Desulforamulus hydrothermalis Lam5 = DSM 18033: one gene and its partner. The protein of the gene in region 1 interacts with the protein of each later gene in a pairwise test. Links are inferred from orthologs where the notes say so. Each region holds a gene or a part of one and is shown on either strand. Other genes may lie near its edges.

The links.
Region 2: the proteins of rimP (region 1) and rpsL interact in binary tests that used the Escherichia coli proteins (3 or more experiments, as listed by UniProt). The link is inferred for Desulforamulus hydrothermalis Lam5 = DSM 18033 from one-to-one orthologs.

What each region holds. Positions count from the first base shown.
Region 1 is NZ_CAOS01000015.1:95,874-102,473, forward strand. What follows is about bases 1-2,944. They hold rimP (ribosome maturation factor RimP), read right to left. Parts: upstream 1,732-2,944; coding sequence 1,270-1,731; downstream 1-1,269. Other genes in these bases: rnpM (RNase P modulator RnpM), read right to left, coding at 1-70; nusA (transcription termination factor NusA), read right to left, coding at 83-1,246; DESHY_RS13015 (CehA/McbA family metallohydrolase domain-containing protein), read right to left, coding at 1,976-2,944. Outside these bases: more of DESHY_RS13015, read right to left, coding at 2,945-3,010; pdaA (delta-lactam-biosynthetic de-N-acetylase), read right to left, coding at 3,095-4,054; DESHY_RS13025 (hypothetical protein), read left to right, coding at 4,229-5,515; DESHY_RS13030 (PolC-type DNA polymerase III), read right to left, coding at 5,561-6,600.
Region 2 is NZ_CAOS01000007.1:39,519-45,856, forward strand. What follows is about bases 1-2,682. They hold rpsL (30S ribosomal protein S12), read left to right. Parts: upstream 1-995; coding sequence 996-1,370; downstream 1,371-2,682. Other genes in these bases: rpoC (DNA-directed RNA polymerase subunit beta'), read left to right, coding at 1-532; DESHY_RS04785 (ribosomal L7Ae/L30e/S12e/Gadd45 family protein), read left to right, coding at 623-874; rpsG (30S ribosomal protein S7), read left to right, coding at 1,434-1,904; fusA (elongation factor G), read left to right, coding at 1,917-2,682. In the rest of the region: more of fusA, read left to right, coding at 2,683-3,995; tuf (elongation factor Tu), read left to right, coding at 4,041-5,243; rpsJ (30S ribosomal protein S10), read left to right, coding at 5,395-5,703; rplC (50S ribosomal protein L3), read left to right, coding at 5,786-6,338. UniProt on the Escherichia coli protein: With S4 and S5 plays an important role in translational accuracy. Interacts with and stabilizes bases of the 16S rRNA that are involved in tRNA selection in the A site and with the mRNA backbone.

The DNA of each region.
Region 1 (6,600 bases):
GTTCCCGCTTGGGCTTCATTTCTTGACAACCAATGCACATCCTGAGCGGAACTTTTTTTACCCTGGGCACTGCAAAACCTCCTTACTTCTCATCTTCTTCAAGCAACTCATCAGCTGCCGGATATGAATTGTAGTCCTCAACATAGTCGTCTGTCAAGTAATCTTCCCGGCTGCCGTTCAAGTCGGCTTGATCATGGTAGTCAGGATAAAGTTCTGCCATCTGTGACTCGCTCTTAATGTCAATTTTCCAGCCGGTCAGTTTGGCAGCCAGGCGGGCATTTTGACCCTCTTTGCCAATGGCCAAAGACAGCTGGTAATCAGGCACAATAACCCGGGCAACTTTTTCATCCTCCCAAACTTCCACCGCCACCACCTTGGCCGGGCTGAGAGAAGACGCCACATACTTGGAAGGATCCTGATTCCATTTGACAATATCAATCTTTTCCCCGTTTAATTCGTTTACAATATTTTGTACCCGCATACCCTTAGGACCGACACAGGCCCCCACCGGATCAACATTTTCATCTTTGGAGTAAACCGCAATTTTAGAGCGGTAACCGGCTTCCCGGGCAATCGACTTCAATTCTACCACGCCGTCTTGCAGTTCCGGCACTTCCATTTCAAACAGCCGTTTTAAAAGCCCCGGGTGGGTACGGGAAACCAAAATTTGAGGACCTTTGGTGGTTTTCCGCACCTCAACGATATAGGCTTTTAGGCGGTCCCCCTGACGGTATTCTTCATTGGGCATTTGCTCAGAAGGCGTCAGGATAGCTTCGGTTTTTCCCAGCTCAATATAGACATTTTTATTTTCAATGCGCTGCACCACCCCGGTCAGAATGTCTCCTTCCCGGTTAGAAAATTCTTCATAAATAATGTTTCTTTCCGCTTCGCGGATGCGCTGAACCACTACCTGTTTGGCTGTTTGCGCAGCAATACGGCCAAAATTGCGCGGCGTTACCTCATTTTCAACCATGTCCCCTAAATTATAGCGGGGATCAATTTTCCTGGCTTCTTCCAAAGAGATTTCTACCCGGTCATCCTGAGCTTCTTCTACCACCGCACGCTGAGAATAAACTTTAAAATCACCGGTTTCTCTGTCAATATGAACTCTGGCATTTTGCAAAGAACCAAAGTTGCGCTTATAGGCAGACAGCAAGGCTGCTTCGATGGCTTCTAAAAGCACATCCACTGAGATACCCTTTTCCTTTTCCAGATCCTTTAAAGCTTCTAAAAACTCACTATTCACTTGTTGCTCCTCCCATAATAAATTCAAAATTCCACTGCCAGACGTGCCGCGGCAACTTGCCGGTGGGGTAACATCAGTTGTTTTCCTTTTATATCCAGCAGAACCCCTTCGTCAGTATAGTCCAGCAATTTGCCGGTAAAGGATTTGGCCCCGTTAATAGGAGCAAAGGTAGTAATATTAACCAGATGACCGTTAAAGCGCTGAAAATCCGCAGGCTTTTTTAAAGGCCGTTCCAACCCCGGTGAAGAAACCTCTAAAAAATAGGCCTGGGGAATCGGATCCAATTGATCCAGTATTGTGTCAATCTTTTCCGACACAGCCTGGCAATCATCCAGATCTACACCCCCAGGCTTATCAATGAAGACTCTCAGGTACCAGTTACCGCCCTCTTTGACATATTCAACATCTACCAGTTCCAGGTTTGCTTCATCAATAACGGGTTGAACGGCTTCCGCAACTTTTTCTGCTATGGTATGTTTTGCCAAAGCAAATCCTCCTTACGGTTTTTACCCAAGGTAATACGAAAGAGTGGGAATGACCCACTCCTCTCCTTACACAAAAAATTAAAACATCAGCGACATTCAAAAAGCATAATTAGTATACCATACAAACCATTTCTTGACAAGGCTTCCGGACGCCCGGCTTCTGCATTCAGGTATAAGGATTTGTTACTATCCTATCTCAAGCACCTTAATTCTATGCACAAAAAACCAGGTAATTTATCCGGACTCACGCAGCTCTGACATAAATGTGGTTGGAAAAAATCCAAGGCCGCGGCCACCGGCTGCCTTTATAAACCTCCACCCGGTATACTCCCGGTGCCGCTTGCGGCAGCCGTACAGTACCGGCATGGGTTTGACAAAATAATTTGCCGTCTTTAATAATTCTAATTTGAGCCGGCTCAGGTAAAGTCACTTTTATTACCAGTCCCGGTCTGTATCTTACTTCTTCTCCCATATACCAGCACCTGTTACCGTGCTGGATCAAAAAAGAAAAAAACTGCACTTTGCCGGCAAAGTGATTGACCAGATAACTGCAGCCCTGTTTCAGGGCAGATAAAATCAGCCGGCGATCCTTTGCAACATCTCCCCGCAATGGCTGTCGGGTTAAAACATGGGTGCGCAAGGTTTTAAACTGGTGCAGGTAACTGCTGACAACGGTTGGCAACCAGTTAAATTGTCTGCCCCCATGGGCATCCACCCCGGCAATGGCCGGTACCGGACGGGTACACCCCAACCGGTCCCACCGCAGCAAGGTTTCCGGATGGGGCGGTTGTAACCGTGCTTTAGGGAAAAAAAAGTTTTTCAGCAATCCCCCCAGGGTTTTAAAACCTCCCATCCACTGGGCAAAAAAATTCCAGATTTCCACACCGAATGGCAAATCCAGATCCCAGCTTTCCCAATGCATGCGTCCGGGAAATAACGGGTTTTCCCGTTGGTCAGGGTGAGCCAAAAAACCAAATCCACCCTGCCGGTACACCTCCCCGACGTATTGCTGCGGCGGTAATAGCCGGCTGGGGACGTTGTTAATATCATAACACAAAAAATGGTTGCGCTGAGGTGTCACCTCTGCCCCGATCAGCACCAGCACGCCGTGCAGATAGCACTCTCCTTCAAAGTGCTTGGCTTGCAGGGTATCGTGGTCATTAATTAAAATAAAATGCGCCCCTGATCTGCAGGCAACCCGTGCAATCTCCTTTAAATCGGCCGAGCCGTCCGAATAACTGGTATGAATATGGGCAATACCGGAATAGTTGTAGAGCATTTTAACACCTCAATTAATTAGTCAACAAATCTCCCACAACTATTCTAATGGATTTGTCCGAACAAGTATAAAGGTAATTTCTAGCTATCTGATTTCGTCCAAACTGGCAAACCGGTAACCCTGGGCCTGGCAATCTTTAATAAGGTCCGCCAGCATTTCTGCATTGGCTTTGTTGACAGCATGCAGCAAAATCACTGCCCCGTTATGCAACCGTTCCATAACGGTATTGTGGTTTTGCTCCGGGGTACCGGCATCCGGACGCCAGTCGACCAGAGCCACGCTCCAAAAAACATGGCGATAACCCAGATCTCGGGTTAATTTTAAGGTTCGTTCACTATACTCACCCATCGGCGGGCGCAGATACTTCATCGAAGCGCCGGTTAATTGGGCAAAGCTGTCGCTGACAGACTGGATTTCCTTTATCACCGCCGCATCACTGATTTGCGGCAGGCTGGGATGACGGTCGGTGTGATTGCCCACAAGGTGACCTTCCTGCACCATACGTTTTACCAAATCCGGGTGTTTGCGCAAGTAATCCCCGGTAATAAAGAAAGCGGCTTTGATCCCTGCTTCCTGCAGGGTATCCAGTATTTTGGGGGTGTAACCGTTCTCATAACCTTCGTCAAAAGTTAAATAGATATTTTTTGCACCGGTATCCCCGTGATAGATGCCGTTATACTTCTCTAATAAAGCCTTTCCCCGGGGATTAACCTCCGGCAGTTTATGTTCTTTGTTTGGCTTATAATACCAGCTTAATTTTTCATTGTCGGTTAACGCTTGAGCAGTTGCCTGTGGCCGGGCGGCAACCGGACTCTGCTGCCCGCTGTTAGGGTCAGGCTCTGCCACCTTGGCTGTCTCCCGGCCGGTCTCCCGGTCACTTCCCGCCGGCAGGGCAGGAGCCGGCCGGCTGTTCTCTGTACTGATCGGTACCGGCGGGGTCACCTGCTCTTGTCCTGGAGAATTTTTACTATACAGCATCAGTCCTCCCCCCGCCATGAACAGGACAAACACCGTTGCAGCAGCCACTAATAGACCTTTTTTCATGGTTACCTCCCAAATTAAGTTGTTGGCAATTGATAAAATACCGCAAGTTTGCTTTATATTATTTCCCTTAACCAGGCAGGACAGTCATATTATGCCAGCAGTGTAAATATATAAATTACGAAGCCATTTATCTGTTGTGCCAAGCCAAAACCAAAAAGTTGGGGGAACCTCAGTATGATTATCCAAATCAGCCGGCTTCGCATTATTCAGTATACGGTTGTTTTGTTTGTTCTGCTGGTCTTCTGGTTCGCAGCAGCCTTCGGGGTTACTTGCCGGGTGGAAGACAGTGTAGAGGGGGAAGTAATCGTTACCTTTAAATTCTTGGTGCCCATGAAACCTCTTGCCTCCGGCCGGCTGGTGCTTTATCAAACATCAGACCAGGCACCCCTTCCCTTTTCCGGCCGCTGGATAACAGCCAATACACTGCAAATAAAAATAAGCGAACCGGGTTACCCGCGAGGTCAGCTTTATTATTACCGTTTTAAAGCAGCTCCGGCCATGATTTGGCCTTTTTATGTATGGGCCGGCGGCCAGTTTCAGCCGCAGGTAAAGCTGCGCTTGGCAGGTATTGCCGGTGACCCTGTGCCATCCCGGGGACCGGTTATTCTACAGTTTAACACTGATGTAGAGCCAGGGCAAATACAGCAATATATTGATCTTCCGCTGCCAGGGAAACTGGAGCCTGCCCCGGCAAATCCAAAAGCACAAGGCGCCGTTTCAGACTACAGCCGCTGGCTATTCTGGCCGGCCAAAAAATTGACAAACCGGCAGCAGTATGCTATCAAGTTAAAAAAAGGTTTACCTGGTAAAAACGGCACCCGGCTGGCAGAGGACATCATTGTACATTTCCAAACCGCGCCGGAGTTTTTAATTGAACAAGTGTTACCCCGTCCGGGTGCCGCCAGTGTCTGGTTAACCCGCGATCTCATAATCACAACCAATCAAAAGTTAAAATCCGGCCGGTTTATCATTCCGGGATTACCGGGTACCACCCGGGTCACAAATAATCAGGCAAAATACATACCCGAGCGGGTGATGCTGCCGGGTCAAACCTATCACGCAAAAGTCCGTTTGACGGCCGCCAGCAATGAAACGCTGGACTATGAGTTTTCCTTTACTACGACCAATCTGGGCAACAGCAAGTGGCTGGAATTAAAACTTGGTGCTTCACCAACTTTATGGTTGATGGAAGGCAATAAAACCTTAAAAAAAATGACGGTGGCTGTTAAGTCAAGACAACTTCCTACAGGCACCCTTTATGAACAAAACCGCCGGACAGGTGCTCCGGGTTGGTTATGGCTAAATGCCGACATCCTGCTGCACCACCTGCCGGCCAACATGTCCGATCACCACGGGAGCCTGGGTCTTCCCAAATCATACAGCTGCATTTACCTGAATGAAGCAGATTTAAACCTGTTGCTCAGCACCCTGCCCCGTGGTTTTATGCTGATCTGCCACTAATACAACTTTGCAAAGTAAAACATGATTTTAGGTTTAGTTGCAAACTTAAAATAACACCATTTGATCGGATGCCTGCAGATTGGCCAAACAACCGTGGTTTTGCAAAACCTCAATTACAGTCTTGGAAACCTTGGCTCGGTTGCGCAAGTCATCCACCGATGTGAAGGGGGCCTCCTGCCGGGCGGCCACAATGTTTTGGGCAGCGGCAGTGCCTACACCCTGCAGACCGGCAAAGGGCGAAAGCAAGCCGGCCGGAGTAACGATAAATTTTACTGCATCCGATTTTTCCAGATTTACCGGCAACAGTTTAATCCCCCGGCAGTTGGCCTCCAGGGCCACTTCTAAAATAGTAAGCATGTTTTTCTCTTTTTGCGAAGCGCCGTTTCCTTTAGCTTCGATTTCTTCAATTGCCTGCCTGATTTTTTGCGGTCCCTGAACCATCAGTTCGGCATCAAAATCATCCGCCCGTACTGTAAAATATGCTGCATAGAAGGCCTCCGGACAGTAAACTTTAAACCAGGCAATGCGGAAGGCCATCATAACATAGGCGGTGGCATGAGCCTTGGGAAACATGTATTTTATCTTGCGGCAGGACTCAATATACCATTCCGGCACGCCATGGGCCCGCATGGTTTCTGCGTCTTCTTCCTTAACACCCTTGCCTTTGCGAACACCTTCCATAATTTTAAAAGCCTGTTTGGGCGGCAGTCCTTTATATATTAAGTAAACCATGATATCATCCCGGGCTGAAATGGCTTCTGACAGTTTGCAGGTGCCGGAGCAAATTAAATCCTGGGCGTTGTTTAACCAGACATCTGTGCCGTGGGAAAAACCTGATATGCGCACCAGCTCGGAAAAGGTGCTTGGTTTGGTATCCACCAGCATCTGGCGCACAAATTTGGTGCCAAATTCCGGAATGGCATAAGTCCCCACCGGAGAGCGGATTTCCTCGGGCGTCACACCAAGAGCGTCGGTAGAAGAAAATAAACTCATGGTTTTGGGTTCATCCAGCGGGATTGTTCTGGCGTTAATACCGGTTAAATCCTCCAGCATACGGATTACTGTGGGATCGTCATGTCCCAGAA
Region 2 (6,338 bases), on another replicon or contig:
GCAGCGGGTCTACCGGCTGCAAGGGGTAGAAATTAACGATAAACATATTGAAGTAATGATTCGGCAGATGCTGCGGAAAGTGAAGGTAGAAGAGGCCGGCGACACCGATCTGCTGCCGGGCGGCCTGATTGATGTCTTTGAGTTTGAGGAGGAGAACCGCAAGGCCATCGAGGCCGGCAAAGAACCGGCAGTGGCCAAGCCGGTGCTGCTGGGTATTACCAAAGCATCCCTGGCCACCGACTCCTTCCTCTCGGCAGCCTCCTTCCAGGAAACCACCCGGGTGCTGACCGAAGCGGCCATTAAAGGCAAGACAGACCCGCTGTTGGGCCTGAAGGAGAACGTTATTATCGGCAAACTGGTACCTGCCGGCACAGGCATGTCGCGCTACCGCAACATAGAAGTGACCACCGGACAGCAGCAGGAACAGGAAGAAGATTTTGATCTGCTGCTGGCAGCCGGAGAACGCAACCGGGACTACCGGGTGCTGCCGGACGAAAAACTGGATGATTTCGACCTGTCTTTAGAAAAATAACCCTGCCGGAACTAAAAATACAAATTATTGACACGCGTTATAGTAAATGATATTATATGTAAGTGTTTGATTGCAGGAGGGTGGATCACCATGTCTTTGGAGCCTTTAAAGTCAGCACGCAAGAAAACTGTGGGGGCAAAACAGACATTAAAGGCTGTGGAAAAACTTCAAGCCAAGCAGGTGTACTGGGCGGCCGATGCCGAAGCCAGGGTGGTGGATCCTATCCTGCGGATTTGTTCCACAAAAAACATACCCACTGTTAAAGTGGACAGCATGAAAGATTTGGGCAGAGCCTGCGGCATTGACGTAGGCTGTGCCATTGCCTCTATTACTGAGTTTTAACTCGAAGTTCGAGGTTCGAAGTTCGAAGTTCGGTCTAAAGAACCATTCGTTAGCATCGAACCTCGAACCTCGAGTCTCGAACCTCGACCAAGCAGAACTTCGAGAGGAGGTGTAGAGAGAGATGCCTACCATTAACCAGCTGATTCGCAAGGGCCGTGAGGAGGTTGTGTACAAATCCACAGCCCCTGCGCTGAAGGAATGCCCCCAAAAGCGCGGCGTTTGCACCAGGGTTTACACCACAACCCCGAAAAAGCCCAACTCTGCCCTGCGCAAGGTGGCCCGTGTTCGTTTAACCAACGGCATTGAGGTTACAGCATACATTCCGGGCATTGGCCACAACCTCCAAGAACACTCGGTAGTGCTTGTGCGTGGCGGTCGTGTTAAGGACCTGCCTGGCGTGCGTTATCACATCGTACGCGGTGCGCTGGATTCCGCCGGTGTGCAAAACCGCAACCGCGGCCGTTCCAAGTATGGGGCCAAGCGTCCGAAAAAATAAAGTTAAAATATAATTTTTACTTTCAAATATAAAAGAGATTACTGGGTAAAGGGGGGAGAAATGATGCCAAGAAGAGGTGGAATCCCCAAGCGGGAAGTGCTTCCCGATCCTGTGTATGGCAGCAAAGTGGTTACCAAGCTTATTAACCAGGTTATGCTGGAAGGTAAGCGTGGTCTGGCAGAAAGAATTGTTTACGAAGCATTTGAAATAATCCGGGAAAAAACCGGCAAAAACCCTTTGGAAGTTTTTGATGCAGCCATGAAAAACGCGATGCCTGTCCTGGAAGTAAAAGCACGGCGTGTCGGTGGTGCCAACTACCAGGTGCCTGTTGAGGTTCGGGCAGAGCGTCGTCAAACCCTGGGTATTCGCTGGCTGGTAATGTTTACCCGCAAGCGTGCCGGCAAGTCGATGGCTGAGAAACTGGCTGCAGAAATTATGGATGCAGCAAATAACGTCGGAGCAACCGTTAAGAAGCGCGAAGATACACATAAAATGGCAGAAGCCAACAAAGCGTTTGCTCATTACAGGTGGTAAGGGAGGATCATTATGGCCCGACAGTTTCCTTTGGAAAGAACCCGCAACATTGGTATAATGGCCCATATTGATGCCGGAAAAACCACTACCACAGAGCGTATTTTGTTCTACACCGGGAAAGTTCATAAGATTGGTGAAGTACACGATGGCGCAGCCACCATGGACTGGATGGTACAGGAGCAGGAGAGGGGCATTACCATTACATCTGCTGCTACCACTGCCCAGTGGAAAAATCACCGTATCAACATTATAGACACACCCGGGCACGTGGATTTTACAGTTGAGGTAGAACGTTCGCTACGGGTGTTAGATGGTGCGGTGGCTGTGTTTTGTTCGGTCGGGGGGGTAGAACCCCAATCTGAAACTGTTTGGCGGCAGGCCGATAAATATGGCGTGCCCAGAATTGCTTACATCAACAAAATGGACCGCGTGGGCGCTGATTTCTTTAACGGCGTAAACATGATTAAAGACCGACTGGGTGCCAATCCGGTACCGATTCAATTGCCCATTGGCAGCGAAGATCAGTTCCGCGGCATTGTGGATTTGGTAACCAACAAAGCAATTATTTATGTCGATGATCTCGGCACCAAGAGCGAAGAAACCGAAATCCCGGCCGATATGGCGGAGCTGGTGGCTGAATACCGGGAAAAGCTGCTGGAAGCGGTGGCGGAGTTTGACGAAGAACTGATGGTGAAGTACCTGGAAGGCGAAGAGTTAAGTGAAGAAGAAATTAAACTGGCAATTCGCAAAGCCACCCTGGCGGTTAAAATTACCCCGGTACTGTGCGGTTCTTCGTTCAAAAACAAAGGTGTGCAGCCCTTATTGGACGCCATTGTGGATTACCTGCCGGCCCCCACTGATGTGCCGGCCATTCAAGGCATTAATCCCGATACCGGCGCTGCCGATCAACGGATTTCCAGCGACAGCGAGCCCTTTGCTGCGTTGGCCTTTAAGATCATGTCAGACCCCTATGTAGGCAAGTTGACCTACTTCCGGGTGTACTCAGGCGTATTAAACGCCGGGTCCTATGTGTACAACACCACAAAGGGTAAGAAAGAACGAATCGGCCGTATTCTCCAAATGCATGCCAACCACCGGGAAGAAATTCCTCAGGTGTTTGCCGGAGATATTGCCGCTGCTGTAGGACTGAAGGACACCACCACCGGTGACACACTCTGTGACGAAAAGCATCCCATTATTCTTGAATCCATGGAATTCCCTGATCCGGTTATTTCCGTGGCCATTGAACCAAAAACCAAAGCTGACCAGGACAAAATGGGTGTTGCCTTAACCAAACTGTCCGAAGAGGATCCTACCTTCAGGGTAAGCACCAATGAAGAAACCGGTCAGACAATCATCTCCGGCATGGGCGAGTTGCACCTGGAAATTATCGTGGATCGACTGATGCGCGAATTTAAGGTGCAGGCCAATGTGGGAAGGCCCCAAGTGGCTTATAAAGAAACCATTCGTAAAGCCGTTAAGGCAGAAGGTAAGTTTGTGCGTCAGTCCGGCGGTAAAGGCCAGTACGGTCATGTGTGGATCGAACTGGAGCCGATGGAGCCGGGTGGCCCGGGCTACGAGTTTGTTAATAAAATTGTCGGCGGCGTAGTACCCAAAGAGTACATTCCTGCCGTAGATGCCGGTATCAAAGAAGCTATGGAAAACGGTATTTTGGCCGGCTACCCCATGGTTGATATCCGGGCTACCATCTATGACGGGTCTTACCACGAGGTGGACTCCTCGGAAATGGCCTTTAAGATTGCCGGCTCGATGGCCTTTAAAAACGGAGCCGAAAAAGCTAACCCGGTATTGCTGGAACCCATCTTTAAAGTTGAAGTGGTGGTTCCGGAAGAGTACATGGGAGATGTTATCGGCGATTTGAACAGCCGCCGCGGCCGTATTGAAGAAATGGGTCAGCGGGGTAACGCACGGGTTGTCACCGCTTACGTCCCCCTGGCAGAAATGTTTGGCTATGCCACGGACCTGCGCTCCAAAACCCAGGGTCGTGGCACCTACACCATGCAGCACGACCACTATGAAGAAGTTCCCAAAAATATTGCCGAAGGCATTATCGCTAAGCGAAAAGGATAAGCAGAAAGATTCTTTCGCGTGTGAGCAAGGAGGAAAGTAATAACCATGGCTAAGGCTAAATTTGAACGTACCAAACCCCACGTAAACATTGGTACCATCGGTCACGTTGACCACGGCAAAACCACCCTTACCGCCGCCATTACCGTAGTTCTGTCTACCACCGGCGGCGCCCAAGTTAAGCGTTACGACGAAATTGACAACGCTCCCGAAGAGCGTGAACGCGGTATTACCATTAACACCGCCCACGTAGAATACGAAACCGGCAATCGTCACTATGCTCACGTTGACTGCCCGGGTCACGCTGACTATGTTAAAAACATGATTACCGGTGCGGCCCAGATGGACGGCGCCATCCTGGTTGTATCCGCCGCTGACGGTCCGATGCCGCAAACCCGTGAGCACATCCTGCTGTCCCGTCAGGTAGGCGTACCCTACATTGTGGTATTCCTGAACAAAGCTGACATGGTAGACGATCCCGAACTGCTTGAGCTGGTGGACATGGAAGTGCGCGAACTGCTGAACTCCTATGAATTCCCCGGCGACGACACTCCCATTATTGCCGGTTCCGGCCTGAAAGCCCTGGAGTGCGGCTGCGGCAAGCGTGAGTGCGAATGGTGCGGCAAGATCTGGGAGCTGATGGATGCAGTAGACTCCTACATTCCCACCCCTGAGCGGGATGTTGATAAGCCCTTCCTGATGCCGGTAGAAGACGTGTTCTCCATTACCGGCCGTGGTACTGTGGCTACCGGTCGTGTTGAGCGCGGCCAAGTAAAAGTACAGGATGAAGTGGAAATCGTCGGTCTTAACGACAAGCCCCGCAAGACCGTAGTAACCGGCGTAGAAATGTTCCGCAAGCTGTTAGACTTTGCGCAAGCCGGTGACAACATCGGTTGCCTGCTGCGCGGTGTTGACCGTAAAGAAATCGAGCGTGGCCAAGTGCTGGCAAAACCCGGCAGCATTAAGCCCCACACCAAGTACGAAGCAGAGGTATACGTCCTGACCAAAGAAGAGGGCGGCCGTCACACCCCCTTCTTTAACGGCTACCGTCCTCAGTTCTACTTCCGTACCACCGACGTAACCGGTGTGGTACAACTGCCGGAAGGCGTAGAAATGGTCATGCCCGGGGACAACATCAAGATGAAGGTGGACCTGATCACCCCCATCGCTATTGAGGAAGGCCTGCGCTTTGCTATCCGTGAAGGCGGCCGTACTGTAGGCGCCGGCGTAGTAACCGCCATCCGCGAGTAATTTTAGCCGGTCGTGGAACCGGCCCGGCGGGCGGCCAGTCCGCAGGAAACGCCGGGCTTCCGGTCGACTAGCGATGAAGTGGAAGGTTGCTCGCCTTGTGAGGTAATTTTCACGGAGCAGTCCGCAAATCGGACGAAGGGAGAAAGAAAGTATGAAAAGCCAAAAAATAAGAATCAGGCTGAAAGCCTTTGATCATCAAATGCTTGACCAGTCCGCCGGCAAAATTGTTGAAACGGCCAAGCGGACCGGTGCTCAGGTGGCAGGTCCGGTACCTCTGCCCACCGAAAGAAGTGTTTACACCATTTTGCGTTCCCCCCACGTAAATAAAGACTCCCGGGAACAGTTTGAAATGCGTGTGCACAAACGCTTAATCGATATCCTGGAGCCCACTCCCAAGACGGTTGACGCTCTGATGCGCCTGGATCTGCCTGCTGGCGTGGATATTGAAATAAAGCTGTAATCTGACCCCGAGAGTGTATGTTAGAAGCCCTGGGGGGACCCACGGGCTTCTAACCTCTGACTATAACAGGAGGTGTTTTGTCATGCCAAAAGGTATTCTTGGCAAAAAAGTGGGCATGACCCAAATTTTTAACGAAGCAGGTGTGGCCATCCCGGTAACTGTTGTAGAAGCCGGCCCCTGCCTGGTGGTACAGAAAAAAACTCCCGAGAATGACGGATATGCAGCCGTTCAGTTGGGCTTTGGCGAAAAACGCGAAAACCTGATCAACAAACCCATCAAGGGCCATCTGGCCAAGGCCGGCGTGCGTCCGGTGCGTTTTCTGCGGGAAATCAAGGTAGAAAACCTTGAAGAATATCAAGTAGGTCAAGAAATCAAAGCGGACATCTTTGCCGCCGGGGAAAAGGTGGACGTTGTAGGAACTTCCAAAGGACGCGGTTTTGCCGGCGGCATTAAACGCCATAACTTCCACCGCGGACCAATGGCCCATGGTTCAAAATATCACCGTCGGCCCGGTTCCTCCGCAGCCAAAGGCCCTGCCCGAACCTTTAAAGGCAGAAAGCTGCCCGGCCACTATGGTGTTGAACGGGTAACCGTACAAAACCTGGAAGTTGTTAAGGTGGATGCCGAACGCAACT